2 regions of the Streptococcus sp. 27098_8_82 genome follow, and region 2 is predicted to be linked to the other one. Evidence: predicted binding sites of a transcription regulator. Region 2 holds the regulator's gene; the other holds the start of a gene.

Region 1 (16,032 bases), on a different contig from region 2:
CCAAAGGCTTGAATCAACTCCAATAGCAATAGAGGACGAATCCGCTTGCCGCCAGCCTGCACCGAGTACAAAATAACTTCTGATAAATCCGACGACACTTGCTGAGACCTATAAAAATCTTCAATCGTCAGACCAATTTTTTCCAGTTTCTCGTTTCTTGTCATTCCATTTCCGTTTCTGTGCCGTCTGCCTGCATGACCTTAACCAAGGTCTTTTCAGCCTTGTCCAGACTAGCCTGAAGTTCTTTTGAAAGCTTCATTCCCTTTTGAAATTCCGCAATCGCCTCTTCCAGCGCTACGTCACCATTTTCCAGCTTTTGAACAATGACTTCCAAGTCTGCTAAATTTTCTTCAAATTTCTTTTCTTTGGACATGTTTTACCTCTACTTCCAGCTGCCCATCCCGCATAAGCAGGGTCAGCTCATCTTTTTCTTCAATGCCTGCACTTGACTCGACAACCTTTTGATTCTTTTGGACAATAGCATAGCCACGCGCCACGATTCGACTTGTATCCAGCATAAGCAAGGCCTCGGACAATCTCCTGACTTGAGCCACCTTGTTATCATAAATGACCGCCATGTTGCTGCGCAGCAAGCGCTCCAACTGGGCAGTCTGCTCTTGAAGACGCTGAACGCGACTGAGTGGATTCAATGCTTCCAAACGATGCTGCAAGATTTTGACCCGCTGTTGCTCTTCACTATAATATTCGCGAATTTTTTGCTTGAGTCGCAGGTTGAGCTGGTCTAACTTCTGCAGATGACCATCGTAAAGCCGCTCTGGCTGTCGAAAGATAACCGACTGAGTCAGTTTATTCAGGCGCTCGCGATAATAGCTCAGGCGATTGGAAATCGCTCGTGACATGCGGTTTTCCTGCTGCTGCAAATGTCCCAGCAGGTCCAGTTTGGTGACCGGTGTTGCTAGTTCAGCTGCAGCCGTCGGAGTCGCAGCCCTGCGATCTGCTACAAAGTCCGCCAATGTCGTATCTGTCTCATGGCCGACACTAGAAATAACAGGAATCCGAGACTCAAAAATAGCCCGAACTGTTTCCTCTTCGTTGAAAGCCCAGAGATCTTCGATAGAACCGCCGCCTCGACCAATAATCAGCACATCCAAATCGGACCGCTCATTGGCCAGTCTAATGTGGTCAGCAACCTGAGCTGCAGCCCCAACTCCCTGCACTTTTGTCGGATAAAGGACAATCTCCACTCCCGGAAAGCGACGGCTGACCGTCGTGATAATATCCCGAATGACCGCTCCGCTGGGACTGGTTACAACACCGATTTTCTTAGGAAATTGGGGCAAGGCTTGCTTGAATTTATCTTGAAAAAGCCCTTCTTCTCCCAGTTTTTTCTTGAGCTGTTCAAACTGGATAGCCAAGGCTCCGATACCATCCGGTTCTGCCTTTTCAATGATGATAGAATAGGAACCGCTCGGCTCATAGAGCTGTACCCTGCCAATGACATTTATTTTCATGCCTTCTTCCAGCTCAAAGCCCAACTTCTGGTAAACACCAGACCAAATCGTGACCTGAATGACAGCCTTCTCATCCTTCAATGAGAAATACTGATGATTGGGACGCCGGCGGAAATTGGACACCTGGCCAGTCAGATAGACCCGCTCCAAATAAGGATCCCGTTCAAACTTCATCTTCAGATACTTGGTCAAGGTCGAAACCGACAAATACTCTGGCATGTCCTTTTCCTTTCTAGTTTTTCCGTAACTTTTATTATAACAAAAAACTGCATAAAAAACCGATTACAAAGTCTAAAAATCCCCTAAAAAGCAAGAAAAAAACTGGGCTTCCACAAAAGAAACCCAGCTGACTTAAAACCCAAGAAAATGTCTACTGACTCATCTCCTTCATCCACCTTGGAATGGCTCTGCTGATTGCCGTTGGCAGGACGACATAAGCTTCCTGACCCAATTTATCTGCGATGAGGGAATGAAGAAAGGTTGCAGCCGCCACTCGCTCAAAGAGACTGCTTATCTTGAACTGACCCGCAAAAGCAGCAATCATACCAGCCAGCGTATCCCCCATGCCGCCAGTTGCCTGGTAAGGTCCGCCTACTTTCAGCTCAAAGACCTGCTCTTGTCCACTTTGATAGATGGTCGTTCCATGCTTTTTCTGCACGACAATATTGCCCAAAGGCAGCTGATTGACCGCTGCCTGATTGGCTGCCGCTGTCTGATCTGACAAGCTCAAACCCGATAAACCTTCCCACTCCTTCTGGTGAGGGGTAAAAATTGTCTGTGCTTTTGGAAATGGCAAAGCTGCCTTGCTATAGAGTGAAATGGCTCCGCCATCCATGATGAGTATCTGCTGTTCTGCCACAGTCTGGATTACCTTTTGTAGGATATCTAGGCCTAGTTGATTCTCCGCCAAGCCAGGACCAATCAAGACTAGATCTGATTTAACCAGCTGCTCTGTCAATCGGTCTTGCTCCTCTAGGTCAAAGGCCATGGCCTCCGGTAAATGACTGTGCAGAGGGGCGATATTTTCTCTGTCTGTAGCAACAGTCACCAGACCGGCCCCACTATTGACTGCTGCTAAAGCTGCCATGATAATGGCGCCCCCATAAGGATAGGTCCCCCCAATCAATAAGAGACGGCCGTAGTCGCCCTTGTGGCTATCCAAAGGGCGTTCCCTAATGACTCTTTTTAAAATATTTTCAGCGTTTTTTGACATGATATTCTCCTAGACTAACTTCATCCTGCACTTGTCTCAAGATGACCAAACCTATCTTTATTATACACCAAAAGGCACCTAAACAGGTGCCTCGTATCGCAAGAAAGCTATTTTTCTCGGAAATCTGAAAATTTTTGTAAGATTCTTGCTGCGACTGCCTTGGGTAAATTTTCCTGAAAAGCAACCTGCTCATCCGCATAATCGCTCAAGTCCGAAAAATCCCCAACCTGCACAGCGTAGAGAGAATTCTTAAAGAGCTGGATATCATTTTGATCATTACCAAAAGCCACATAATCCGAACCGCAGAGTTCCTTTACAGTTGAAGCTTTATTGGTTTCAGCCGGATTGATATAAAAACATTTCTCATGTTCATGATAGTCTAGACTCAGATTGAGCAAGTTTGCAAAACGAGCCTGTACATCATCTAAGAGCTGCTCATGATTCCCCATGTAAATAACAAGCTTAATAGGATGCTGGAGTTCAGTCAGTTCCAGCCGTCTTGCCCGCTTGAGAGGATCTACACTGGCAATAAAAGGGATTTTTTCTAAAATCTGGCCGCTGTAGTCAAAAGTATTATCAACGAAAAAAGGCAAATTATAGGTCAAACAAGTATCTAGAATGGCTTGATAACTCGACTGATGCAGCTGGCGCTCAAACATCAGCTGTCCCTTCTGATAAGCTACTCCGCCGTTCAGGCCAATCACTATCTGCTGACTCAATTCCGGACCTAATAGTCCCAGACAATCTCGATAGGAACGCGCCGAAGCAAACAGAACTTCATGCCCAAACTGAGGAGCCGTCAGCAGAACCTGCTTAATCTCCTCATCAATCGTCATATAATCAAAGGACAAGGTCCCATCCAAATCAAAAACAAATTTCATGATTCAAGACTCCGTTTAAAGGCTTGGTAGGTCTGCTCCATCAGCATGGTAATGGTCATAGGCCCAACACCTCCAGGTACAGGGGTAATCAGACTGGCAAGTTCAGACACTTCATCAAACTTAACGTCGCCAATCAGCTTGCCATTTTCATCTCGGTTCATACCGACATCAATGACAACAGACCCTTCCTTGACAAAGTCCTTGGTCACAAAATGTCCACGACCGATAGCCACCACCAAAATATCCGCCCGCTTAGCAGTCTTGGCTAGATTGTGGGTCCGCGAATGCGTTAGGGTCACTGTTGAATTCTTAGCTAAAAGGAGCTGAGCCATGGGCTTACCGACAATATTACTCCTCCCGATGACGACCGCTCGCTTGCCTTCTAGTTCAACACCATATTCATGGAACATAGCCATAATGCCTGCAGGAGTAGCCGGAATCATAACAGGATGACCGCTCCATAGCTTGCCCATATTAAGCGGATGAAAGCCATCAACATCCTTGTCTGGATCAATGGCTAGAAGCACAGCTTCATCATCAATATGTTCAGGCAAGGGCAGCTGGACCAAAATGCCATGCCAGTCAGGATTTTGATTATAAGTTTCAATCAAGCTCAAGAGCTCTTCCTGGCTGGTTTCTTCTGGCAGACGTTCTACCTTACTCCGAAAGCCAGCAGCCAAGGCTGAGCGCTCTTTATTACGCACGTAGATTTGACTGGCCGGATTATTTCCCACCACAATCACTACCAAGCCCGGCACCTGACCTGTCTTTTCTTTGAGGCGAGCCGTTTTTTCGGCTAATTTTTTCTGAAGCTTCTCTGCCAAACCTCTACCATCAATAATCTGCGCCATGTCATTCTCATTTCTTTTTCATTATCTTTTTCATTATACCAAAAAAATCTGTGCCCAGCCTATAACTTTTTCTTATACAAGGTTATAAAGCGGGGTTTCATTGGCACCTAGTGGTACAATTTTCAGACCTACTAAATCTTTTTCAAAATAAGATAAAAAGGGTAAAAATAAAAAGCAGCTAAGTGCTTTTTAGTAGAGTAATTCATAAATTTCCATTGCAATCAAATCGATGCTGTCGAAAGTATAGGTCTCACGCGCTGCAACGTCACGCAAGGTGAAGACAGAGCCGTTTTCTTCGTCGTAACTGTAAGCTACTTCTGCTACAACCACTCCTTCACGCTCAAAATTACGTTTTAAATTTCCGCCATCCTTAGCCATAGCTTCTAAGCGGTTGATAATTCTAACTAAATGTGATTCCATTTTGTTTCTCCTATTTACTTAGTTCCCTCTTATTTTACCATAAATAGCGACTGAAATACCACTAAAAGCCAATTTTTTGTAATTTTTCAAGAATTTGTTTTCATTCTGCTCGGTCTAAGAGAGGATTTTGTAGTAAATTCTTGCAAAGTTCGAGAATACTGATATAATGAAACTATAAAACTTTGACTATTTTTGACCTTTAATTATTTCTATAAATAGCTTGCACACTAAAAGAAAAGAGGTATCTGCATGCTTTGCCAAAATTGTAAAATAAATGAATCTACGATTCACCTTTATACCAATGTAAATGGACATAAACAGCAGGTGGATTTGTGCCAAAACTGCTACCAAATCATGAAAACAGACCCTGAACATTCCTTGTTCGGCGGAATTGCTAATGCCAACAATCACGGAACAGATCCTATCGATGACTTCTTCAACAGCCTCAGCAATTTCCAACAGCCTCAGGAACCAACTACTCCTCCTACCCAATCTGGCGGAGCCTATGGAGGCGGTGGCGGCTACGGTTCCAATCCTAGCAAGGGTGGTCAGCCTCAGCCAAGTCCGCAAAAGCCAAAAGGTCTGCTGGAAGAGTTTGGTATCAACGTGACAGAGTTGGCTCGCCGCGGCGAGATTGATCCTGTTATTGGCCGTGATGAAGAAATCGTCCGTGTCATTGAAATTCTCAACCGCCGCACCAAAAACAATCCTGTTCTCATAGGAGAGCCAGGAGTCGGAAAAACAGCCGTGGTGGAAGGTCTGGCCCAGAAAATTGTTGATGGTGATGTGCCTCATAAACTCCAAGGCAAAGAAGTTATCCGCCTAGACGTTGTCAGTTTAGTACAGGGAACTGGTATCCGTGGCCAATTTGAAGAACGGATGCAGAAGCTCATTGATGAGATTCGTTCTCGTCAGGATGTCATTCTCTTCATTGATGAAATCCATGAAATTGTTGGAGCAGGCTCAGCTGGCGATGGCAATATGGACGCTGGGAACATCCTCAAACCAGCTCTGGCTCGTGGTGAGCTCCAGATGGTCGGAGCAACCACCCTCAATGAATACCGTATCATTGAGAAGGATGCTGCACTGGAGCGCCGTATGCAGCCAGTTAAGGTAGACGAACCGACGGTAGAGGAAACGATTACCATCCTCAAAGGGATTCAGAAAAAATACGAAGACTACCATCACGTCAAGTACACAGATGCGGCTATTGAAGCGGCTGCCCTTCTCTCCAACCGCTACATCCAAGACCGCTTCCTGCCAGACAAGGCTATTGATCTCTTGGATGAGGCTGGTTCTAAGATGAATCTGACCCTCAACTTCGTTGATCCCAAGGTCATTGACCATCGTCTGATTGAGGCCGAAAATCTCAAGGCTCAGGCAACCCGCGACGAAGACTTCGAGAAGGCGGCTTACTTCCGCGACCAGATAGCCAAGTACAAGGAACTCCAGCAGACAAGTGTGCTAGACAAGGATACTCCAATTATCAGCGAGAAAACGATTGAGCACATTGTAGAGCAAAAGACCAATATCCCAGTTGGTGACCTCAAAGAAAAGGAACAGTCTCAACTAGTCAATCTTGCCAGCGACTTAAAGGCTCATGTCATCGGTCAAGACGATGCTGTAGATAAGATTGCCAAGGCCATCCGCCGCAACAGGGTCGGATTAGGAAGTCCTAATCGCCCAATTGGCAGCTTCCTCTTTGTCGGACCTACTGGTGTTGGTAAGACTGAGTTGTCTAAGCAACTAGCCATTGAGCTGTTTGGCTCGGCTGACAGCATGATTCGCTTTGATATGAGTGAATATATGGAAAAACACAGCGTAGCCAAGCTTGTCGGTGCACCTCCGGGCTATGTTGGCTATGATGAAGCTGGTCAATTGACTGAGCGCGTCCGCCGCAATCCATACTCACTCATTCTACTGGATGAGGTGGAAAAGGCCCATCCCGATGTTATGCACATGTTCCTGCAGGTTCTAGATGATGGCCGCCTGACCGATGGTCAAGGCCGGACTGTCAGCTTCAAGGACACCATTATCATCATGACATCCAATGCAGGAACTGGCAAATCTGAAGCCAACGTTGGCTTTGGGGCAGCGCGTGAAGGCCGCACCAACTCCGTCTTAGGTGAGCTGGGCAACTTCTTCAGTCCTGAGTTTATGAATCGCTTTGACGGCATTATCGAATTCCAGGCGCTCAGCAAGGACAACCTGCTGCAAATCGTCAACCTTATGCTGGACGATGTTAATCAACGTTTGGCAACCAATGACATTCATCTGGATGTTACGGAGAAGGTCAAGGAAAAATTGGTTGACCTGGGCTACGATCCAAAAATGGGCGCTCGCCCACTGCGCCGTACCATTCAGGACCATATCGAAGATGCTATTACTGACTTTTATCTGGAAAATCCAAGCGAAAAAGAGCTCAAAGCTATCATGACCAGCAATGGCAAGATTCTCATCAAGTCAGCAAAGAAAACTGAAAGCACAGAGTCCGTTAATTCATCACAATAAGAAAAATGAATTTCGACAAAATAGAGCAGAAAACTAACTGTTTTCTGCTCTATTTCTTTATTTATCCTTCTGAACCTTGTAGCGCAGAATTGTTTTCAGCTTGCTAGGGTTTGTCCGATTCAGATTATTGAGGTAGATTTCTCTATGAGTGTGTGAAATCCGTGTCAGCTGGTGATTCTGGCAAAAGGCATCCATTTTAGCGAAGGATTGAGGTTCTTCGTCAAAAGGACCCAGATGCAGCATGGCGACACACTCTCCTTCCGTCATTTCTTCAAAACGAATCTCGTCATAGAGAGGATTAGGCTTTTTGACACGGATCTGCTCCAGAGCCTTTTTCACCATCTCTCCAGTGATAAAGTCCGGCTGGCCAATCATAATAGTATAAATCAATTCTTCTTTAATGAGTTCTCCTGCTTGCTCTTGCTGCCAAAGCCCTTCCAAGGGATAGACTGTAAAATCAGTAAATTCTTGCTCGGCCGCTGTCTTTTTGTAGTTCATCTTGATAGCATAGGCTAAACTGTACAGAGCACCAACTCGTTCCGAAAAGTCAGCAGCATTAGGATTGCCCTTGCCGTCAATCATGATAAAAGTCTGGGCAGGAACATCTATAAGACAGGGTTTAGACTTAATTTGATATAATTCACGATTGGCTTTTCTCCATTCATATTTCATGAGAGAGCCCTCCTTTCTTTACTACAAACAGTATAGCAAAGAAAAGCTGACAACCTCTGTCAGCTTTTATAAATATCGGCAATAGCTTTTAACTTTTCTTTGAATTCTTCCCGTAACCGAGACGGCTCCAAGATTTCAACTCCATCCAAAAAGGATAGCAAGTAGGTATAAAGACTATCGTGACTCGGCAAATGCGTCTCGACATAAATGCTCCCATCAGTCTCCTCTATCTCTGCTTCTGAAAACTCCTCGTACACCCGAAAGGCATGCTTCCGGTCAAATTTCAAGAGGACTTTTACAGTATTTCCTAGCCGTCCCTCAGGGCTAAATTTCTCATCCAAGACTCTCTGCTTAAATCTTTCCTCTAACATCTGACAGTCTCTCATTCTGCTGAGTTTAAAAAAGCGCGGAGCTTGTCTTAAACGACAAAAGCCAGCAACATACCAGTTTTGGCTTTTAAATACTAACTTCAGCGCCTCTAGCTTGCGCTGCTCTCTTTCTCCACGCCCATTCAAATAAGAAAAAGACAAGACTCTTCTTTGCAAGATTGCCTGCTTAATAGTATCAAACAGTTCTTTCTGATCTACTTTTTTGCGCCAGTCAGTGAAATCCACCTCTAGCCAGGATGTTGCCTGAACTTGAAACAAGGACTGCAGCTTAGCCAAGGTCTCTACCTGCTCGCCATCTGTTAAAATCTGGAAGCCTTGAAGAGCAGCTAATAGCTCATCCCTCTCAGACTCTGAAAACAAGGCCTTGTCTAAGACAAAATCCTTCATCAGAAAAATACCCCCGCCCTTGCCTGGGCTGCAATAGATAGGGATTCCTGCCAAACTCAGCTTGTCTACGTCTCGATAGATGGTCCGAATAGATACTTCAAATAGTGAGGCCAATTCGGGAGCTGTTGTGCGACCTTGCTCTAAAAGAAGATATAAGATTTTAAAAAGTCTGCTTTCTGTCATAAAACCACCTCGCTCCTATTATAACAATTTCTCCTATAAATGTTTTACTATTCCCATAAAGAAGAGTTTTTTTAAACGGTCGGAGGAAGGAATTTATTATTTTAAGGAGATTTCTTTCAAGGACTATCATTCTTTTTCTGTCCAATAAACCGAGTAAATTCTTGACAGCTGGCCCTTAGTCCATTATGATAGATAGTAAACTGACTAGAGATTGAGGATATTAGAATGACAAATCCAACCTTTGGTGAAAAGGAAGCAAATGTAGAATATGTGACCCGTTACGGAGTCTATGCCGTTATCCCAGACGAGAAGAAAGAAAAGATTATTTTGGTTCAGGCGCCTAATGGGGCTTGGTTTCTGCCCGGTGGAGAGATTGAAGAAGGGGAAAACCATCAGACTGCGCTTGAACGCGAGCTGATGGAAGAACTTGGATTCACGGCCCAGCTTGGACGCTATCTTGGACAAGCTGATGAATATTTTTACTCCCGCCATCGCGACACCCATTTCTACAACCCAGCCTACCTGTATGAGGTCACCTCTTTCCAAGAAGTCCAAAAACCGTTGGAAGATTTCAATCAGCTGGCCTGGTTCCCAGTCGAAGAAGCTATTGAAACACTCAAACGCGGCAGCCATAAATGGGGTATCCAGGCTTGGAAAAATGCACTTAAAGCTTAAAGAAATCATTCACAATTTATAGCAAATATGTTATAATAATAGCAGGTATAAAGCAGGAGGAAATCGTATGAAGCTTATTAATACAACAAACAGTCATGCTGACCTTGTCAAAAGCCAATTGGAAAGCACCGATGCGATACTAGTCGAAGTTTATTCTGCTGGAAACAGCGATGTTGTTTTTACACAAGCTCCTCTTCACTATGAAATCTTGATTTCAAACATGCACCGTGCTGTACGCGAACAGGAAATCGAAAAAATCAGAGAGTTTTTCTTGAAGAGAAAAATTGATGCAAATACTATTGATAGAGCTGCTATCCGCACGATTTACGCTAATAATCTAATCGAAATTTCCATTCCTGTGAAACAGTAAAAACTAAGGCCATCGCCTTAGTTTTTTTATTGTTTATAGATCATGGTAATGTGAGGTGTCGATTCAAAAATAAAGGGTTGGCCAACTGATTTGAAGCCATACTTTTCATAGAGAGCAGCCACCTGAACCTGAGCCTCTATTTCAATTTCCTTTCCTGGCCATTTTTCAGCACATAATTGCAAGATTTCTCTGATAAGCTGTCCTCCTAAGCCCTGTCCTCGTGCAGACTGGGCTGTAACCACTCTACCAAAGACCAAATGCCCTCCCTCTTTAAAGACCCGAGCATAAGCATCAATTTCCCCTGTTCATTAGCATGGTAAACATGCACTGCTTCTAGGTCCTTCTCATCCAGCTCAGGATAAATGCGCTCCTGCTCCACCACAAAGGTGTCGATGCGCAGTTTTATGATTTGATAAAATTCTATCGGGTTCAGCTCTGTTAATTTTTTCCTAGACCACATACTTGTTTCCTCTATCTTTTTAATGTATAATAAGTGCAAATGCAACTATAAAGGAGTTCCTATGGATTACCGTCAACTTTTCCGGAAAATGGGCTATATTTCTAGACAAGCCATGATGAAAATGAATCAGAAAGCCAGTAACTATGGCCTAGACAATAATTTGTTTCTACTGCTCATTCGCATCGTTGAAAATGAAGGTCTCAGCCAGTCACAACTGGCTGAGCTGGTGCAGATTGACAAGACTACTCTCAGCCGTTCTCTAGGAAAGCTGGAAGATAGAGGTTTGATTATCAAAAAGACCAAAGCTCAAAATAAGAAGTTCAAAGAGCTCTATCCTAGCAGTCAGGCTCTCAAACTCTACGACCAGCTGATTGGTTTTGAAAATACCTACGCCAGTCAGGCTCTGCAGCAACTGACTTCCTCTGAGCTCTTTCAGCTCCAAAACATTTTGGCTAAAATAAGCACTCCTAAGTTATAAGTAGTATAACAGAAAACAGTTGCGTTTGCAACTGTTTGTTTCTTCTAATCCGCCTACAAATCAAAACATCCTCAAATCTATCTAAAAAATGGCTTGCCACTAAAGGGCAAAGCCATTTTTTATTTTGGAAACTTACTTGCTCTCAAAGCCTTCTGAGACAGCTTGAGCGAAATTTTCTTCTAAAATTTCTGCACAGTGGTCACAGACAAGAGCTTGATAACTGCGCTCTTTAACTGTTGTGTCAATGCGACGGCAGCGATCACAGACTTGCCCCTGCGCATGCTCTACAACAAAAGCTACATCTTCAAAGAGTAGAGCGCCTTCTGGAGCAGGTCCTTCAGCAATCGTTAATTGAGAAACGATGAGGAGCTGGGCCACATCGCTGTTAACTGCTTCCAGCAAGGTCTTGATGACTTCATTCGGATAGACAGTCAGGTGCGCTTCCAGCGATTTTCCGATAATCTTTTCATTGCGGGCTTCTTCCAAGGCTTTCTGAGCCTGACTGCGGAAGTCCATAAAGGCAGACCAAGTGTCCAAGATTTCTTCTTGATTTGGGAAAGTCTGAGCTTCTGGCAATTCAGATAACTGAACAAATTCTTCCTCTTCGTGCTCTAGGTAAGACCAAATTTCTTCTGCTGTATGCGGCAGGATTGGTGTCAACAGCTTGGTAATCTTGACTAAAATATCATAGAAAACAGTCTGCATCTGACGACGTTCCAATGATTTTGCTGCTTCGATATAGACTACATCTTTGGCAAAGTCCAGATAGAAAGCAGACAAGTCAACGGTCACAAAGTTGACAATCGCTTTGTAAATAGTCAGAAACTCAAAGTCTGCGTAAGCCTTGCGAATAGTCTCTACTAATTGATTGAAGCGGATAGTCATGTACTTATCAACGGAGCGAAGCTCTTCGTAAGCTACAGCATCCTCAACTGGATTAAAGTCAGAGGTATTAGCAATCAAGAAACGCAAGGTATTCCGAATCTTACGGTAGGTTTCAGAAACTTGGCTCAAGATATCCATAGAGATGCGAACGTCGTTGCTAGAATCAACACTGGTTACCCAGAGACGCAAGATTTCCGCACCAAATTGTTTTTCTACATCGCTTGGAGCAATGGTATTTCCAAGTGATTTAGACATCTTTTCACCCTTACCATCTAAGGCAAATCCTTGTGACAAGATTTGTTTGTAAGGAGCTACGCCATGGTTGGCAACTGAAGTGATGAGGGATGAGTTGAACCAACCACGGTATTGGTCTGAACCTTCTAGATAAAGATCAGCTGGGTAAGTCAATTCCGGACGGTTGACCACTACACCATTCCATGATGAGCCTGAGTCAAACCAAACGTCCATGATGTCCGTTTCCTTGGTAAATTCGCCGTTTGGAGAACCTGGATGAGTAAATCCTTCTGGCAAGAGGTCCTTGGCTTCACGCTTCCACCAGACGATAGAGCCATGCTCCTCAAAGAGTTGAGCTACGTGTTCGATGGTTTCGGCCGTCATGATTGGTGTTCCGTCTTCGGCATAGAAGATTGGCAACGGCACACCCCAAGCCCGCTGACGAGAGATAACCCAGTCACCACGGTCACGAATCATGTTATAGAGACGTACTTTACCCCATTCAGAATGGAATTTAACCTTTTCAATTTCATCTAAAATTTCTTGACGGAATTTAGAAACAGATGCAAACCACTGTGGTACTGCCCGCCAGATAATTGGCTTCTTAGTACGCCAGTCAAATGGGTAGGAATGAGAGATTTCTTCCTGAGCAAGGAGCAAGTCCCCAAGCTTTTCAATAACTGTTGGCGCAACTTTGTCATAGAACTGGCCTGCAAAGTCAGGACCAGCATTTTCCATCATGATACCGCGCTCATTAACAGTGACAAATACTTCCAAGCCATTAGCTACACCGACATGGTAGTCGTCCTCACCAAAACCAGGCGCTGTATGGACAATACCAGTACCAGAGTCAGTCGTAACGTGGTCACCCAGGATAACAAGTTCATCTACAGCAGTATCCCATGGGTGAACTGTCACGATGTGATTTAATTCTTGACCACGGTAGGTAGCCAAAACTTGAACATCAGCCCATCCAAATTTCTCAGACAGACTATTCAACAATTCTGAAGCAACCACAAACTTACGAGATTCACCAGCTGGCTGAACGACTACGTAATCAATATCTGCTCCAACAGTCAAACCACGAGAAGCTGTAATAGTAAACGGAGTTGTTGTCCATACGACGATGTAAGTATCTGTGTCCAGTACCCCTTTTCCGTCTTTAACGCGGTTAGCATAGTAGAGAGAGGTGGAAACCAAGTCATGGTATTCAATTTCTGCTTCAGCCAAAGCTGACTCAGAAGACCAAGACCAGTAAACGGGCTTAGCACCACGGTAAATGTAGCCTTTCTTAGCCATTTCGCCAAAGACACGGATTTGAGCCGCTTCATAGTCAGGAGTCAAAGTCACATAAGGATTATCCCAGTCACCAGAAACACCCAAACGCTTGAAGTCTTCTTTTTGCTTTTCGACTTGGCTCAGGGCATAGTCCCGACACATGTTGAGGTACTCAACCAAGTCCAGTTCTTTACGCTTAACGCCTTGCTTTGCCAATACTTGCTCAATCGGAAGACCATGCGTATCCCAACCTGGAATGTAAGGTGCATAATAGCCAGCCATAGACTTCGAGCGAACAATGATATCTTTGGAAATCTTGTTCATAGCATGGCCGACATGAATATTCCCGTTAGCATAAGGAGGGCCATCATGCAGGATAAAGTGCGGCTTGCCTTCATTCAGTTCCTGACGGCGTTGATACAGCTTAGCTTGATCCCATTCCTTTTGCCAGAGAGGCTCCTTATTTGGAAGACCAGCACGCATAGGAAAAGCAGTTTTTCCAAGATTGAGTGTTTCTTTCAGTTTCATTGTATTCCTCTTTATTTTTTAAATTACAAATTAAAAACCGCAAACTTCTCCAAAAAGGACGAAAATTCGCGGTACCACCTTTGTTTAGGCAAGACAATAGCATGATGCTCCTCTTGCCCCTCTTTGTCCGTAACGTGGACTGCCGTTTCATCCTACTGATTTCAGACGAAAGTTCTGTAAAATGATAGCCCAAGCAAGATGGACTGCAGATCTTTCACCATCATCTGCTCGCTGAAAGTATTTTGCTTGGTCTGTGTTTTTACAATCTTATCTTCTTTAAAAGTTATAAAATATTTACTGGAACTTTTTGTTCCCCATTTGTATCATCATCGTGATGGTCAGCTTCTGAGTTTTCCTCAGCTGCGTGAGCTTCTATATCTTCATCGCTGAGCGGAGAAAAAGCTTGTGTCGCAGCTAATTCACGGTTTGCAGCTTCAATGCGCTCTTGCAGCTCAGCCATTTCCTCTGGAGAAAATTGGCGTGTCACATCCACTTCTTCCTCGCGGACAACTGCTTCTTCTCCCAGAACCTCCGATACAACTTCCTTGAAGGCCTCATCGCTGGTCTGCAGGTAAGTAGCTGTCGGACGCAGGATTTCTTCCCATTCAGATGAATTTACAATACTGAGTTGGCTCTCAATGGTTGATTTCAAGCGTTGGTGGAAGACACGTGTTTTATTTTTCAGTTCTTCTGTTTCAATGGCTACTTTCTTAGCATTGTCAGCTGCCTGACGTAAAATCTCATCAGCCTTGTACTTAGCTCCATCCAACAAATGCTGCGCATCCTGCTCTGCCTGACGGACAATATTCGTAGACCGCTCGTTGGCAGCAACTTTAACGCGCTCAGCCGTATCTTGAGCAATCAAAACAGACTGGCTGAGAGAGTCTTTCATCTCATCAAAATATGTCAGACGCTCTTCAAGATTGCGAATTTTTGCTTCTTTTTCATGGTTTTCGCGAACCAAGTCCTCGTAATCACGGACAACGATGTCAAGGAATTCATCTACCTCTTCAACATCATAGCCTCTAAACTTGGTTCCAAAGGATTTATCTTTAATTTCTAATGCTGTAAGTGTCATAGTTCCTCCTCATTTACTAGCTAATAATTCAACGGTTAACTTATGTTTTCCATTCTTGGAAAGGCCATTTTCTCTTAAAACCTTAAATCTTCCAAATCGTCTAACACTAATCAAGTCTTCAAGTCCGACCTGCTGGCTGGGGTTGTCATTAACAGCATAGTTCATTTTCACATGCTTACCAGAAATCAGCTGAGCAGCCTGGTTCCTTGATAACTTAAAGGTGCTGGCTATCAACTTGTCCAAGCGAAGACTAGATGCCAAAATTTCTCTGGTGACAGCCTGCTTCTGCTCTTTCAGCAGCTCTGCAAAGGAAACTTCCTTTAGTTTGACAGGCATCTTTGCAATTTTAGAGACATGATCTATAAAATACTGGGCCAGTCTCTTATCTACAAAGAGCTGAGCACAGTCTCCAACCACAAGAATATCACCAAAGGTCCGTCTTTCAATCCCCAATTGATTGAGCAAGGTCCCCATAATCTGCGAATGACTGATTTTATAAAATTTGCTTGCATAGGAAATTTCCAGCAAGCTCAATTCAAAATCATCCATATTCAGTTGGTAATAAGAAGGCGCCACAAGAACTTTTGCCAGTTCACTTGGAAAATAATCCGAACTAGCAAAGACTTGCACATCATATTGCTTGCCAATATTCTTCAGGATTGAGACCTGATGGGGATTCAGAAAAGACGTTGTTTCAAAGGCATAGGTATCTTGAACCCGCTGAAGCAGCTCCAGACTCCTATCAATAAACTCTCGATCCTCATGCGAAAAATGTTGATATAAATCTTTCATCATAATAACATTAGTAAGACGCTTATTAAATAAAAGACCACACGATTTAAAAGGTTTAAAGCCAGAATTGCAACCCAAACGGTAAAGTCCAGCCCTGCAAACTGCAAGGGAAGACGGCGGAAAAGTTTTAAATACGGTTCTACAATTCGTGTTAGAAACTCTCCGAATTTGGTTTGATAGGCTCCTGGAAACCAAGATAGAAGTGCATAGACAATCAAGGCAATGCTATAAAGATCGAAAAGATTAGAGATGGCACGAATTACAAAATATAACAT
Region 2 (16,032 bases):
TTCTATGGGTCAAACAGTGCAGGAGTTTGACTTGGACGTTAAGGTTGGGGATACTGTTCGTATCATCGATGGTGCCTTCACTGACTATACAGGTAAGATTACGGAGATTGATAATAACAAGGTCAAGATGATTATTTCCATGTTTGGTAATGACACCGTGGCCGAAGTTAATCTTAGCCAAATTGCAGAGCTTTAATTGACGAAGCCGCTATCCTCGTCAAAAATAAAATCCAAGACTTTTTTCAGTCTTGGATTTTTGTGTTTTTGGAACGAAGTGTGAGATTACTTATCCTTAATGACGGAGTCAATAATGTCTTTAGTTTGTTTCATTTGATAGGTAGACATTACCCCAACGATTTGATTATTCTGAGTAGAGAAATTAATAGAGTTCTATAAAATCTAAAGTTTAAAATAGCAAATTTACATTTTACGGTTCAACAATCTGATAGACTTTATCTTGATCGAACATGACGCTGTAATCTTTGCCATCTTGACCTTCCCATCCAAAAACAGTTGAGTGGCCAAAGACTGCGATTGTTTCTGGGCGTCCATGTTTAGCAACGACCTCCTGCGCGGACATCCCAGGTTGCACATCCTTGAGATTGTTGATTTTCTTAGGATTAGGTAGGCTGGCTGTCTTGGTAGTTACTGCTCCCTGGTCACTAAAACTTATCAAGATGCTGTAATCAGTTCCTCGCCAAAAGCCGCCACTTCCCATATCTGAGTCAGCGGGTCCCATTTTGCTGACAACCTCATCTTTGGTGCTGGGAGTAGGACCAGCAGATCCTATAAGGGACTCAACTTTTATGGTTTTAAATTCAGCCCATTTTGGAATTTCAGGGATATCCCCAAGAGCTTCCAGAGCCTCTCCCTGATCAATTAGGCTGATTTGAGCATTAGGGTCCTTGCGAGTATTAGAGCTAGAAGAAGTAGAGTAGTCTTCATCATCTTCACTAGAAGAGGAACTTTTTTTGCTAGATTCCTTTGTTGAGGATGAACTTTTTGAAGCTTTGAGGGAGCTAGGCGTCTTTTTTCTTTGCTGCGTCTGCTTGGCAGGCATACAGGCTGAGAGAGCTAGCAGAGAGAGAAGGCTGAGGGCATAGAAGCTAACTTTTTTCATAATCAATCTTTTTTCCTTTCGCTGATGATGAATGATATTTTTATAATATTATATCAGCAAAGTTTGCTAGAAACAATAGGAAGTGCAATAAAAAAAGCCCTTTGAGGACTTCTAGAAATATATTTACGAAGGCGGTAGACGGATTTGAACCGACGATCAAGCTTTTGCAGAGCCGTGCCTTACCACTTGGCTATACCGCCACAACTCTTATTATTCTATCGTAAATACTTGCTTTCGTCAAGAGTCTTTCAAAGTCAAATCAGAAAATGTTAGACGCTGTCATTCAGAACTCTTCGGGAAGTACATGTTCTACTGAGAGGTAAAATTCATTCTTAGAGGCAGATAGCGGCAAAAAATCTGGTAAATGCCTTGTCAAAGAGCTGCGCATTTGTTATAATAGAGAGTGCCGTGTAAATGGCAAAATACTCATTTTAGATGAATTGTGGGACTGTTGCCCTTGGGTGGTCCTGCGAGCTGAAATCTAAAAGAGGAAAAAAACAAAAAGGAGAATTTACTCATGGCAGTAATTTCAATGAAACAACTTCTTGAGGCTGGTGTTCACTTTGGTCACCAAACTCGTCGCTGGAACCCTAAGATGGCTAAGTACATCTTCACTGAGCGTAATGGCATCCACGTAATCGACTTGCAGCAAACTGTAAAGTATGCTGACCAAGCTTACGATTTTATGCGTGATGCTGCTGCTAACGATGCAGTTATCCTCTTCGTTGGTACTAAAAAGCAAGCTGCTGACGCTGTCAAAGAAGAAGCAGAACGTTCAGGTCAATATTTCATCAACCACCGTTGGTTGGGTGGGACTCTTACAAACTGGTCTACTATCCAAAAACGTGTAGCTCGTTTGAAAGAAATCAAACGCATGGAAGAAGACGGAACTTTCGAAGTTCTTCCTAAGAAAGAAGTCGCTCTTCTCAACAAACAACGTGCTCGTCTTGAAAAATTCTTGGGCGGTATCGAAGATATGCCTCGTATCCCAGATGTGATGTACGTAGTTGACCCTCATAAAGAGCAAATCGCTGTTAAGGAAGCTAAGAAATTAGGTATCCCAGTGGTTGCTATGGTTGATACTAACACTGATCCTGATGATATCGATGTTATCATCCCAGCTAACGACGATGCAATCCGTGCGGTTAAATTGATCACTGCGAAAATGGCTGATGCTGTTATCGAAGGCCGTCAAGGTGAAGATAGCGTTGAATCAGTAGAAGCAGAATTGGCTGCAACTGAAACTCAAGCAGATTCTATCGAAGAAATCGTTGAAGTTGTTGAAGGTTCAAACGAATAATCAGTAAACTAACCTAAAGGGGCAGGGCTCAGCCCAGCTCCTTTATTTACATTAAAAAATAGGAGAAGAAAAATGGCAGAAATTACAGCTAAGCTTGTCAAAGAATTGCGTGAAAAATCTGGTGCTGGTGTCATGGACGCTAAGAAAGCACTTGTTGAAACTGATGGCGACATCGAAAAAGCGATTGAATTGCTTCGCGAAAAAGGGATGGCAAAAGCAGCTAAGAAAGCTGACCGTGTTGCCGCTGAAGGTCTGACAGGCGTTTACGTAAACGGTAATGTTGCCGCTGTTGTTGAAGTGAATGCTGAAACTGACTTCGTTGCGAAAAATGCTCAATTTGTTGATTTGGTAAATGCAACTGCGAAAGTAATCGCTGAAGGTAAACCAGCTAACAACGAAGAAGCTCTTGCTTTGACAATGCCTTCAGGTGAAACTCTTGAAGCTGCATACGTATCTGCAACTGCAACTATCGGAGAAAAAATCTCTTTCCGTCGCTTTGCTTTGATTGAAAAGACAGATGCTCAACACTTTGGTGCTTACCAACACAACGGTGGCCGTATCGGAGTTATCTCCGTTATCGAAGGTGGAGACGATGCTCTTGCTAAGCAAATCTCTATGCACATTGCTGCGATGAAACCAACAGTTCTTTCTTACAAAGAATTGGATGAGCAATTTGTTAAAGATGAATTGGCACAATTGAACCATGTCATCGATCAAGACAACGAAAGCCGTGCAATGGTTGGTAAACCAGCTCTTCCACACTTGAAATACGGTTCTAAAGCTCAATTGACTGATGCAGTTGTTGCTCAAGCTGAAGAAGACATCAAGGCTGAGTTGGCTGCTGAAGGCAAACCAGAAAAGATCTGGGACAAGATTATCCCAGGTAAAATGGACCGCTTCATGCTTGACAATACTAAAGTTGACCAAGCATACACACTTCTTGCACAAGTGTACATCATGGACGACAGCAAGACAGTTGAAGCTTACCTTGAATCAGTAAATGCTTCAGTAGTTGAGTTCGCTCGCTTTGAAGTTGGTGAAGGTATCGAAAAAGCTGCTAACGACTTTGAAAATGAAGTAGCTGCAACAATGGCTGCCGCTCTTGGTCAAAACTAATCGTTTTTAGCTTAGAAATTGAACGATAAAAAGGTCTGAGATTTTTCTCAGACCTTTTCATTTGTAGCATTTTGAAACATCAAGTTTAGAATGGTGAGCAGCATCACTTAGCTGCTTTTTCTCTTTCTTCCTTATGAGCAATCAAGCCATTGGTAAAAATCAAGACCACCAATATGAAGAGAAGCACTGTCGTTTGGGGGTAAGTCAGGCTAAACTGATAGACTTTGGTAATAAACAAAAGGGGCAGAGTAACCACCATCATGATTAGAAAGCTATACCATTTGACTCGGTTGCTGACCAGCTCCTGTTCGAAGAGCAGGGGAGCATAAAGACAGGCGATGAGAGCTCCGATAGGAATATCAACATAGTCAGCAGAAAAGATGGTGAAAATACTCAGGGCTGCAAAGAGCCATTTGAGCACATGACGAGAATAGTTGAGCCAATCCATTTTCATTGGATTATCCTCCTTGTTTAGATGATAGTTGGCAGGCAGGAGTTTCTGTCTGTCTTTTCCTTGTGGATTTCCACCTATATTATAACGCTTTAAAAGCAAAAAGCAAGCGGTTACACAAACCTGACAAAGCTTTTTCACTAGTTTGAATTGTCAGACCTTTCAGTCATCCCTTTTTCTTTCAAAATAGAGACTTTTCCGGTATAATATTAGTCAAAGATAGTCAATGTTAGAGAAGCAAGGAAAAAAGAGATTTATTCTGAAATTCTCAACTGGAAAGGGAAGTCATGAGTGCAAAAAACACATCGGACAGTATTGAAGCATATATCAAGTCTATTCTGGCTCAGGCGGGGATGGTTGAATTAAAACGCAGTGAATTGGCTGATGTTTTTCAGGTGGTTCCCAGTCAGATTAACTATGTGATTAAGACGCGTTTTACGGAAAGTCGGGGCTATATCGTCGAGAGTAAGCGTGGCGGCGGAGGCTATATTCGGATTGGAAAGATTGAATTTTCCGACAGGCATCAGATGCTTTGCGGCCTGTACGACAGTGTGGGAGAGCGTGTCAGCCAGCAGGTTTTCACAGATGTTATTCAGCTTCTTTTTGATGAGAAGATTATGACTGAACGTGAGGGCAATCTAATCTTGTCAACAGCGTCGGACTCGATTTTGGGTGACGGAGCTGCGGTGATTCGTGCCCGAATATTAAAAAAGATTTTACAACAACTAGACAGAAAAGGAATGGAATCATAAATGAAATACTCAAAAGCCTTAATAGAAAGCTTGGAAGCAGCCCAGCTCTTGGCCGGCCATTTTACGACAGATTATCTGGAATCATGGCATCTGCTGATTGCTCTGGCTAATAATCCCTACAGCGTTGCTGGTTCAGTCCTCAATGAGTTTCCTGTGGAAGTGGATGGATTTGAAGAAGCGGCTTTTCAGATTACTGGTCAAGCTTATCAGAAAGACGGTCACTTCGAGCTGCTGCCTTTTTCTTATCGCTTAGAGGAGTTGTTTGAGGAAGCGGGGCAAATTGCAGAAGCTGTTCGCGCTAAGCATGTAGGTACTGAGCATGTGCTGCTGGCCATGCTATTTGACCGGGGGACCTTGGCTTCTCGTATTCTGGAATTTACCGGCTTTAGCTACGAGGACAAGGAGCAGGGACCGAAAATTAGTGATTTGCGAAAGGTCTTGGAGCAGCGAGCTGGCTGGGGCAAGGAAGATATCAAGGCTATTCGCAGTCTGAATAAGGGGGTAATGGCTGCCAAGCAGACCATGGCTAATATGATGGGGATGCCGGCTTCTACTAGCGGGGGGCTAGAAGATTACACTCGTGATTTGACGGATCTGGCTAGAGATGGCCGATTGGAGCCCGTCATTGGCCGCGATCAGGAAATTTCACGGATAGTTCAGATTCTCAGTCGCAAGACTAAAAACAATCCAGTGCTGGTTGGAGATGCTGGGGTTGGTAAGACAGCTCTGGCTTTAGGACTGGCTCAGCGTGTAGCAGCTGGTCAGGTTCCGGCTGAACTTGCTAAGATGCGGGTTTTGGAGCTGGACTTGATGAATGTAGTCGCTGGCACTCGCTTTCGCGGAGATTTCGAGGAGCGGATGAACAACATCATCAATGACATTGAAGAAGATGGTCATGTCATTCTCTTCATTGATGAGCTGCATACTATCATGGGCTCTGGCAGCGGTATTGACTCGACCTTGGATGCGGCCAATATCCTGAAACCGGCTCTGGCTCGCGGAACTCTGCGAACAGTTGGTGCCACGACGCAGGAAGAGTATCAGAAACATATTGAAAAAGATGCGGCCCTTTCCCGGCGTTTTGCTAAGGTCAGCATAGAAGAGCCAAATGTGGCTGACAGCATTGCTATTTTACAAGGTCTGAGAAAGAGCTATGAGGACCATCACAAGGTACAGATTAGTGATCAGGCTATTGAGACGGCGGTGAAATATGCCCATCGCTATCTGACTAGCAAGCATCTGCCGGACTCTGCTATTGATCTTTTAGATGAGGCTAGTGCGACAGTCCAGAACAGAGGACCGCAGAATTACGAGCAGTCGGATTTGTCGCCAGTGGATCAAGCCTTGATGGCAGCGGATTTTAAAAAGGTTTCACAACTGCTTGAGCAAGAGCAGCAACCCAAGCTCTATAAACTGAAAGTGGAAGAAGACGATGTCTTGGCTACTCTTAGTGCTTTGTCTGGTATTCCAGTGCAGAAGCTGACTCAGACAGATGCGAAGAAATACCTCAATTTGGAAACAGAACTGCATAAACGCGTGATTGGGCAGGACGAGGCGATTTCAGCTATCAGCCGAGCTATCCGGCGGAACCAGTCTGGTATCCGCAGCAGCAAGCGGCCTATTGGCTCCTTTATGTTCCTAGGTCCGACAGGAGTCGGAAAAACAGAGCTAGCCAAGGCCTTGGCTGAAAGTCTCTTTGATGACGAATCTGCTCTCATCCGCTTTGATATGAGTGAGTACATGGAGAAATTCGCGGCTAGCCGCCTCAATGGAGCGCCTCCAGGCTATGTAGGCTATGAAGAAGGAGGGGAGCTGACGGAGAAGGTACGCAACCGACCTTATTCTGTCCTGCTCTTTGACGAGGTGGAAAAGGCGCACCCAGATATTTTCAATGTTCTCCTGCAGGTCTTGGATGATGGTCAGCTGACTGACAGCAAGGGTCGCAAGGTGGACTTCTCCAACACGATTATTATCATGACCAGCAATCTGGGGGCGACCAGTTTGCGGGATGATAAGACGGTGGGCTTTGGAGCGCGGGATATTCGCTTGGACCATGCCAATATGGAAAAACGGATGCTGGAAGAACTCAAGAAAGCATATAGACCGGAGTTTATCAACCGTATCGACGAGAAGGTAGTCTTCCACAGCCTATCTGCAGAAGATATGCAGGAAGTGGTCAAGGTTATGGTCAAACCGCTCATTGCCAGTCTTGCTGAAAAGGGAATTGAGCTGAAGTTCCAGGCCAGTGCCCTTAAGCTGCTGGCTCAGGAAGGCTACGATGTGGAAATGGGGGCACGGCCATTGCGCCGCACTCTGCAGACTCAGGTGGAGGACAAGCTGTCTGAGCTCCTCTTGACAGGAGATTTGACAACGGGTCAGACTCTTAAGGTCGGGGTCAAGGCTGGCCAACTCAAGTTCGAAGTGGCCTAGAAAGCGAAACCTTGCAATGGAAAGTTGAGTGCTTTCGGTTAATCCTTGATAGAAAGCATACCTATAGATACCGAACAGTTATTTCATCATTCAATGAAACTGGGAATTGAAGGATTGGAGGCTGATATGTCGTTTTTTAAAGACTTGTTTGCTGGCAAGAAAGCTAGAGTAAAAGCACCAGAAGAGCGCAAGGCGGCCAGTATCCAGCGTTTGAAAAAGGAAGGCATTCCTTACATTGAGCATTTGCCAGTCATCGAAAGTGCTGAGCAAGTAAGGCCGCGCTCGCTAGAAGAAATTGCGCGTCGAGCTGTTACCAGCCTCTTGATTATTCAGGCGGCCTTGGATATCGAAAATAATAATTATAATGAGGAGAGCCGCCAGTGGCTGCAAGATAAACTGCAGCAATACGGGGTGCAGGAAGAGTTGACGCCCAAAGAAAGGGCAGTCTTGGAAGATCGTGCCGACTCGGCAGCTATTATTAATATGGTTTGGAAATACGAGGCCTATTGGTCCCTGATTTGGTACTTAGGTCTAGTAGATACTTTACCGTTTCCAGATAAGATTTGTGATTGTGATGCTGCTATTGACGCAGTCGCTAGTGCGGTTGACTTTCAGGAATTTCTGGGCAAATGCCAACCGCGCAGCTTAGAAGAGTTACTGGATGAGGATGATTTGATTTATCGTTATCATTGGGCCTGTGTTGATGCTCGGATTCATGACCAGCCAGCACCGGCAGGCCTTGATGAAAGTGTTGTTCTGGAGAGGCGGTCTGGCCTTGACTGGCTGCTGGGGCTAAATACGGCCCAAGACTGGGATGCTGTTGAGCTGCATACCTAGTCCAACTTCTCTTGATTCACTCAATTAGAAAAGGAGGTACCTTTGTCCGCTCGTAAAATGGCTAAAATTGCCATCCTATCGGCTTTATGTGTGGCCTTTCGCTATGCATTTTCCTTTTTGCCCAATGTGCAGCCTATTTCAGCTATCTTTTTCCTGATAGTTATCTTTGAGGATTTGCAGACTTCACTCCTAGTGATGGCTGTGACGATGTTTACATCAGCCTTTCTTTTGGGAATGAGTCCGATCGTCCTCTTTCAGTTGCTGTCCTTTGGACTGATTCTTTGCCTTTGGCGGCTGCTCTATCCTCGGTTAAATCTAGTGGGACAGGGAATAGTAGCAGCTCTCCTATCCTTTGGCTATGGCATTGCCATCGATACACTGACAGCCTTGCTGTACAACTATCACTGGTGGTCTTATGCGATTATCAACGCTTTGACTTTCAATATAGCGCACGGACTGTCAACTTTGTTTTTTTACCCACTCTTGTACCCTATTTTAAGGAGGCTCTATAATGAAAAAAATCTTTAGTTTGCTGACACTTGCTTTTGCCCTTCTCCTAGTTGGTTGCGGCAGCAGCCAGACAAATACTGACAAGGGCTCTAGTTCCGCTGATTCTTCTGTCAAAAAGGAACTGAAAATCAGCATCAGTATTGCACCAGATGGTCAGGAGAAGAGCGAGAAAACGGTGGCTGTTGAAGAAGGAAAGACAGCTATGGATGCTTTGAAGAAGGCCTATAAGGTCGAAGAAAAAGATGGTTTTATCACTTCTATTGACGGCCATGCTCAGGATGAAGCAAAGGGCCTCTACTGGATGTTTAAGGTCAACGGAGAAATGGCTCCTAAGGCAGCCAATCAAATCACTGTCAAGGATGGAGACAAGCTGGAATTCTACCAAGAAGTCTATCAGCAATAAATCTTTTATAGAAAGAATCTGATGCTTAAGACATTAGGTTCTTTTTTTGCGCTTAATACAGTTTTAAAGTGTCTTAAAAATATTTTTATAAAATTTTATAAAAAACTATTGACAAAAGAAAAATATAGTTTATAATAAAATCATAGAAAAAATAAAATATAAAAAATGATAAAAAGGTTAAACGTATGAAAGAAAAAATTGCAATCGTCTTTGGAACATTTGCTCCCTTGCATCAGGGGCATATAGATTTGATTCAGAAGGCTAAGCGTTCTTACGACAAGGTGCGCGTGGTGGTTTCAGGTTATGAGGGAGACCGTGGGCAGGAAGTGGGTCTATCTCTGCAGAAACGATTCCGCTATACGCGGGAGACTTTCGCAGATGATGAATTGACACAGGTTTACAAACTGGATGAAACTTCTTTTCCTCGCTATCCTCTGGGTTGGGACAAGTGGCTGCCGGCTTTATTGGAGTTGGTGGGCTATGATGCAGAACGCGAGGAACTGATTTTCTTTGTAGGAGAATCAGACTATCAAGCGGAGCTGACAAAGCGTGGTTTTGAAACCTGTTTGGAAGAGCGCCAGTTTGGTATCTCAGCTACGATGATTCGGGAAAATCCTAGTCGTTATTGGAAATATATCGCCCAGCCTTTCCGCCGTCACTTTACCAAGAAAGTGCTGATTATGGGTAGCGCCAGCAATGGTAAAACGACCTTGGCTAAGGATTTGGCTCGCTACTATGATGCTCCGGTTAGTCTGGAATATGCTCGAGAATACCAGATTCAAAATAACGTGCGAGACGATGAGCTGACTCCTAAAGACTACTATTATCTGCTCTTAGGACAATATGCTCAGACTTCCAGATTAATTGACAGCAGCGCCAACCGTGGTCTGGTTGTGGCTGATACAAATTCTCTGGTAACCAAGGCTTACTATGATTACTATCTGAAAGAAAGTCCAGTTCAGGACGAAGAAACAGATACCTTTGACAATCTCTTTGCCAGTATTTTGTCCAAGGAAAAATGGGATTTGATTCTCTTTGCTGAGCCGGTCGGCACCTATGTTAACGATGGTTTTCGCGATATGAGCATGGCAGACGAGGCTATCCGCAGTGATTTTTCCAGCCATCTAAAAAGGCTGAAAGACCAGTGTTTGGCTCATATTCCGACGGTCTATCTAGCTGGTAGTTATTTGGATAATTACCAGGCGGCCAAAGAAGCGATTGACATGATTTATCAAGCGGATTAAAAAAGAAAGTGGTAAAATAGAATGGTAGTAAAAAATCAAAAACTCGCTCCTGCGAATCTCTACGCAGGACTGAAACAAAAATTTCAAACCTTTGCTCGGAATTTCCGCAATGTCTGTGCCGCAGCTAAAAAGCAGGGGATAAAAGGGGGCGCGAAATTGCTCTGGCAAGATTTATTTGGCGGGCGCAGCTTGGCTCAATGGCTCTACTTGATTACTCTTTCCAGTTTGCCTTTCATTCTGGAGTTCACCAGTGGCCAGAAGCAGCATGACTGGCTGGGACTCTTTGCTTCTTGGACAGGCATCGTTTGCGTTATTCTAGTGGCCGAGGGGCGGGCCAGCAATTACCTCTTTGGAGCGGTTAATTCGGCAATTTATCTCCTATTGTCTTTTCAGGCTAGCTTTTACGGAGAAGTGTTGACTACGGTCTACTTCTTTATCATGCAGCCGATTGGCCTTTATACTTGGCTGTCCAACCGGGTCAATGAACAAGATAAGGAAGGGCCATCTCATTTTGAAGCTAAGAAGTTAGACTGGCGTGGCTGGCTTAAATATTTGGCCTTGACGGCTTTGATTTGGATTGGCATGGGCTTTGCTTATAAGAGCATTCACAGTCACCGACCTTTCCGTGATAGCGTGACAGATGCGACCAATGGTATCGGTCAGCTTCTCATGACTGGTCTCTACCGCGAACAGTGGATCTTCTGGATTGCGACCAATCTCTTCAGTATCTATCTCTGGTGGGGCAGCAACCTTCACATACAGGCTATGTACTGGGTCTATACTCTCAATAGTATCGTCGGATGGTATCAGTGGACCAAGGCGGTGAAGAAAGCTTAGACTAAGATTTGAGATTTTTTGATAGAAAAAATAGCTTAGGAAAGGAAGAAACTTATGACCAAACAGGATATCCCAGCGGGAATGTCGGAAAAAGAGTACTATGAAACCATGGCGGATGAGTCCGCCTTTTTGGCATGGTACAAGACACAGGATTTGCCCAAGTATGAGACACCTAGCGTAACAGCGGATATGGTAGCCTACTGTTTCGTGGAAGGTCAGATAAAACTCTTGGTCATCAAGCGCAAGGCTCACCCTTATCAAAATAAATATGCTTTAGTCGGAGGTTTTGTAGACAAGCATGAGGATGCCTATCAGGCCTGCATTCGGGAAGTCAAGGAAGAGGTGGGGCTGGAGATACCGCTGAAAAAGGTGGAGCAGCTGATGACAGTTTCTACTCCAGGGCGTGATCCACGCGGATGGGTCATCACTATTGCTCATCTGGTCTATCTGCCGGCCATAGCAGTAAATCAAGTACAAGCTGGCGATGATGCTAAGGAAGTTACCTTTCTTGATGTAGACTTTAAGACAAGGAGTTTTAGAGATGGTGAGCGGCTCCTGACAGCAGAGGACTTTGCCTTTGACCACTACCAAATCCTGCTGGAATCTATCAAGCGGATTCAGGGGCGACTGGACTGGAATCCAACTTTTCTCCATCTGCTGGAATCACCGTTTACTGTTTATGAAGGGACTGAGTTGGTCAATCTCATCACGCCTAGACGACCTATTGTCAGCAATAATTTTCTAGTGAAATTTGGAGAATACTTGGAGGAGGCTGGCGTTAAGCGCGTGCCAAAGAAGAAGCCGAGAAAAGTCTATCGGTTGAAGGCAGAAAAATCAGATTAAAAGAAAGCTGATCATATATTTCTCTGCAGGACAAATTTGTCCTGTTTTTTCGTTTCTAATTACGAATAGATAAGTAGGAGCAAGTTTCTCATGACAAAAGAAACAGATTGAGAAACAGAACTTCGCTTGAGTAAAAAATTTTTTAAGAATTTTGCATAAATGATTGACATAGTAAAATCACAGTGTTACAATAATGTTACAAAAAGATTTCTTAATATTACAAGGAGATAAAAGATGAAAACACGTACTTATACAAAAATGATGGCAGCTACAGTTCTGGCTTCTAGTCTGTTTTTAGGGGCATGTGGTAAGAAAGAAGAAAGTGCAACAAGTGCTAGTTCTAGCAAAACTGTTCAAGCTTCTTCTAGCTCAAAAGTTGCGTCATCCAGCAAGGCCAGCGCTTCTCCTAAGGCCAGCAATAGAGCTTCTTCAGAAGGAGCAGTTAGCCAGCCTGGACAAGCCCAAGCTCCTGCCAGTCAGCAACAGTCTACTGTCGAAGCTCCTCAAGTCCAACAAACGCAGCCACAGCAAGCCTCAGGTCGACAAAACACTCAGAATCAAGCAACTCAACCAGCCCAAGCGCCCGAAAGCAATCGCCAGCTTCAGAATAAACAGGCAGCCAGCAATGCTCGCTATAAAGGTGTCTTGACTATGGTGGATGGGGATTTCTCAGCGGCTGCTGGTAATTGGAAGGATGCCAATGGAAATACTGTGACCGTATCAGGTAATGGTCAATTCACAGTTCAGTCTGCCGATGGAAAGACAGCTAATTATTCCATCGCCTCCTACTCCTATACGCTGGATGATGGCAAATACAATGCGCAGTTAAGCGGGCAAGGCAATGCCAATCTGCAGATTACAACAGGAGCAGATGGCTCAGTAACAAGCGTTGTAGTGACTCAATCCTAAACAGAACAAAAAAGGAAGTCCAATTGGCTTCCTTTTGTTTTTATTTTTGAATTTGTAAGAGTTCTTCAATTTCAGCCAGACTTTCAGCTTGTGAAATAGCACCGCGGAGCTTGGCTGCTCCGGCAGTACCGCGCAGATAGTGCGGAGCTAGGCCCCGGAATTCGCGGATGGCCACGTATTCTCCTTTGAGATTTACCAAGCGGGAGAGGTGGTCGTGGGCGATTTTCATCTTGTCCTCGAAGCTGAGGTCTGGAAGGATTTCGCCAGTTTCAAAGTAGTGGTTGATTTGGTTAAAGAGGTAGGGATTTCCCATAGCTGCTCGACCTACCATGACGGCATCGGCACCGACTTCCTCGATACGCTGTTTAGCGTCTTGGACGCTGCGGATATCACCGTTAGCGATGAAAGGAATCTTAGTCAGAGCATGGGCTACGTCGTGCAAGGTCTCAAGGTCAGCATGACCAGTATACATTTGCTCACGGGTGCGACCGTGCATAGCCAGGGCTGAGACTCCAGCGGCTTCGGCTGCTAGAGCATTTTCTACAGCTAGTGAGCTGTCAGACCAGCCAGTCCGCATCTTAACTGTCAGAGGAATATCTAGCACTGACTGGACCTTGTTGATGATTTTATAGATTTTCTCAGGGTCCTTGAGCCATTTAGCTCCGGCTTCGTTTTTAACGATTTTATTGACCGGGCAGCCCATATTGATATCGACGATATCCGTCTTGGTGTTTTCTTGGATAAATTCTGCTGCGCGGGCTAAACTGTCTTCGTCGCTACCGAAAAGCTGGATAGAAACGGGATTTTCTCCCTCATCAATATGGAGCATGTGGAGGGTTTTTTCGTTGTTGTATTGGATGCCCTTGTCAGAGACCATTTCCATCACGACCAGGCCTGCTCCCAACTCTTTGGCAATGGTTCGGAAAGCAGAGTTGGTTACGCCGGCCATAGGTGCTAGAACCGTACGGTTGGGAATTTCGACTTTCCCGATCATAAAAGGGGTATTAAGATTTGTCACGAATCAGTTCCTCCAAGTCATTTTGGTCAAAGTGATAAGCAGTTTGGCAGAATTGGCAGACGATTTCGGCTCCTTGGTCTTGGTCACGCATCTCTTCTAAGTCAGCCTTTGGCAGGGTAGCCAAGGCATTCATGAAGCGCTCTTTGCTACAGTCGCACTGGAAGCGGATTTCTTCTTCAGACAGGCGTTTGTATGGCTCATCACCATAGATGGCAGCCAGCAGAGCTTCGATATGGTTATCTGATTCCAGCAGTTTTGAGATAGCAGGCATTTCTTGGATCCGCTTCTCAAAGCGGGCGATTTCGGCTTCCTTAGCACCAGGCAGAACTTGTACCAAGAAACCGCCAGCAACCTTGACTTTATCATTCTCATCCAAGAGGACATTGAGGCCAACTGCGGAAGGTGTCTGCTGGCTTTCGGTCAGGTAAAAGGCTAGGTCTTCGCCGATTTCTCCAGAGATGAGAGGGGTCATGGAGTTGTAAGGATTGCCCGTACCATAGTCCGTGATAACGAGGAATTCACCTTGGCCGACAAAAGGACCAACTAGAACCTCACCGGTGGCAGTCTTTTTGATATCTACACCGGGATTCTGTACATAACCTTTGACATTGCCCTCGGTATCTGCTACTGTGATAATCGCGCCTAATGAGCTGGTTCCGAGGACCTTGACGGTAATCTTGGTCTGGCCTTTTTCATTTGCAGCCAAAATCTGGCTGGCAATCAGTGTGCGGCCAAGTGCAACAGTAGAACTTGCTTGAGTTTGATGTTTTTCTTGAGCGGTCCGAACCGTCTCTGTGCTATCCAGCACATAAGCGCGGAATGAACCATTTTCTGAGATAGTTTTGATAATTTTGTCCATACCTTTTATTTTAACATAAAATAGAAAAACAAGCGCGAGGCTGCGCTTGTTTTTTGGGGTTAGGAAGAATTTTAAGATCAAAAATAGTATAATAAAACAAAGGAGGCTAGTATGAACCAATCTTTGAAAGCGGCAGTCTATGGTTTGGCGGTAGCTGATGCATTAGGAGTTCCGTATGAATTTTTAACCCGAGGCAGTTTTAAAGCGATTGAGATGACGGGCTATGGCAGCCATCAGCAACCTGCTGGAACTTGGTCAGATGATACTAGCCTTGTTTTGGCGACCTGTGATTCTATTAGGGAAAAAGGTAAGATTGATCTTACTGATATGCAGCATCGGTTTAAACATTGGCTCTTCGAGGGAGCTTATACACCAGATGGTCTAACCTTTGATGTAGGAAATGCGACTCGCGAAGCCTTGACAAGAGGACACGGTCTGTCTGATGAATATTCCAACGGAAATGGTTCTTTGATGCGGATTCTGCCCCTTGCCTTTACGGAAGCCAGTCCGTCTGATATTGAAGCTGTTTCCAGTATTACACATGCCCATGCGACTTCCGTAGAGGCCTGCTTGCTTTATGTGGATATTGCTCGTAGGCTCTTAAAAGGCCAGCAACTACCGGAAATACTATCAGGCTTAGAGACTAGTACGACCTACGCTCGTTTGCAAACTTTAGCAGAGCTGACCGAAGATGACATTCTCTCCACTGGCTATGTGGTGGATACCTTGAAAGCAGCACTGTGGTGTCTGCTGACTAGCACTTCTTATCTGGGAACTGTCCTGAAAGCTGTTAATTTGGGCGATGACACTGATACAGTAGCAGCAGTTGCTGGTGGCTTGGCTGGTATCATCTATGGTTTGGAAGGGATTCCTGACAACTGGCTAGCCCAGCTGCGTAATAAAGAACTGTTGGAAAGCTGCTTGTTTTAAAGGGATAATCGGAAGACAGGACTGTATTGATCATTTAAAAAGTAAAACATTAAAAGAGCCATCTAGGCTCTTTTGCTTATTCTGTAGTTAATTCTTTCTGGGCTTCCTTGCCTTGGTCCAACAGGGCTTGGATAATCTTTTGATCACGCAGTTTGACAGAGTTGTTGATGGTCTCTGCAGATTGGATAACAGTGGCTTCTAGCAGAGCGCGTTTTTCTCGTCCTTTATCAATGGCTTCGATAATGCCTTGATTTTGTGCGACGAGGCTTTCTGCCAGCTTAGTGACAGATTCAACAGCGATAGTAGGGCTTTGGGAAATCCGCTCCAGTTGAGGAATGACTTCCTTGCTCGTTTCGGCGAGCATTTGCAGGGCAGCGTTATTCGCATTAGAGATAGCGTCAGCTACCTGACCAGACTTCATCGATTGCTGGAGAATGCCTAATTGGGCGATAGACAGTTTCATAGTTGGAATG

The links. Region 2 encodes CtsR, which represses protease genes until heat stress. Its sites were predicted from a motif close to TTGGTCAAAAAAGGTCAAANA; they were not measured.
Positions count from the first base shown of each region.
Region 1: a site for CtsR is predicted at 5,017-5,037, ahead of O3627_RS04095 (ATP-dependent Clp protease ATP-binding subunit). Genes of this name have one in related genera too.

Region 1 covers NZ_JAPVYB010000002.1:157,980-174,011, forward strand. Annotated here, with positions in the region: gene O3627_RS04055 (polyprenyl synthetase family protein) at 1-164, opposite strand, end outside; gene O3627_RS04060 (exodeoxyribonuclease VII small subunit) at 161-373, opposite strand; gene xseA (exodeoxyribonuclease VII large subunit) at 351-1,691, opposite strand; partial or broken gene O3627_RS04070 (initiator RepB protein) at 1,636-1,867, opposite strand; gene O3627_RS04075 (NAD(P)H-hydrate dehydratase) at 1,843-2,685, opposite strand; gene O3627_RS04080 (HAD hydrolase family protein) at 2,793-3,566, opposite strand; gene O3627_RS04085 (bifunctional methylenetetrahydrofolate dehydrogenase/methenyltetrahydrofolate cyclohydrolase) at 3,563-4,417, opposite strand; gene O3627_RS04090 (DUF1797 family protein) at 4,607-4,837, opposite strand; gene O3627_RS04095 (ATP-dependent Clp protease ATP-binding subunit) at 5,087-7,348, shown strand; gene O3627_RS04100 (GyrI-like domain-containing protein) at 7,406-8,020, opposite strand; gene O3627_RS04105 (YafY family protein) at 8,080-8,979, opposite strand; gene O3627_RS04110 (NUDIX hydrolase) at 9,205-9,654, shown strand; gene O3627_RS04115 (DUF1827 family protein) at 9,722-10,024, shown strand; partial or broken gene O3627_RS04120 (GNAT family N-acetyltransferase) at 10,051-10,484, opposite strand; gene O3627_RS04125 (MarR family winged helix-turn-helix transcriptional regulator) at 10,507-10,962, shown strand; gene ileS (isoleucine--tRNA ligase) at 11,095-13,887, opposite strand; gene O3627_RS04135 (DivIVA domain-containing protein) at 14,171-14,965, opposite strand; gene O3627_RS04140 (RNA-binding protein) at 14,975-15,760, opposite strand; gene O3627_RS04145 (YggT family protein) at 15,757-16,032, opposite strand.
Region 2 covers NZ_JAPVYB010000003.1:64,833-80,864, forward strand. Annotated here, with positions in the region: gene nusG (transcription termination/antitermination protein NusG) at 1-196, shown strand, start outside; gene O3627_RS06465 (hypothetical protein) at 428-1,120, opposite strand; tRNA gene O3627_RS06470 (tRNA-Cys) at 1,250-1,320, opposite strand; gene rpsB (30S ribosomal protein S2) at 1,638-2,420, shown strand; gene tsf (translation elongation factor Ts) at 2,493-3,536, shown strand; gene O3627_RS06485 (hypothetical protein) at 3,640-4,128, opposite strand; gene O3627_RS06490 (CtsR family transcriptional regulator) at 4,275-4,739, shown strand; gene O3627_RS06495 (ATP-dependent Clp protease ATP-binding subunit) at 4,740-7,169, shown strand; gene O3627_RS06500 (DUF4272 domain-containing protein) at 7,263-8,006, shown strand; gene O3627_RS06505 (hypothetical protein) at 8,049-8,534, shown strand; gene O3627_RS06510 (DUF4430 domain-containing protein) at 8,518-8,919, shown strand; gene O3627_RS06515 (AAA family ATPase) at 9,105-10,163, shown strand; gene pnuC (nicotinamide riboside transporter PnuC) at 10,185-11,000, shown strand; gene O3627_RS06525 (NUDIX hydrolase) at 11,055-11,843, shown strand; gene O3627_RS06530 (hypothetical protein) at 12,078-12,752, shown strand; gene dusB (tRNA dihydrouridine synthase DusB) at 12,793-13,770, opposite strand; gene hslO (Hsp33 family molecular chaperone HslO) at 13,757-14,629, opposite strand; gene O3627_RS06545 (ADP-ribosylglycohydrolase family protein) at 14,741-15,559, shown strand; gene O3627_RS06550 (toxic anion resistance protein) at 15,636-16,032, opposite strand, start outside.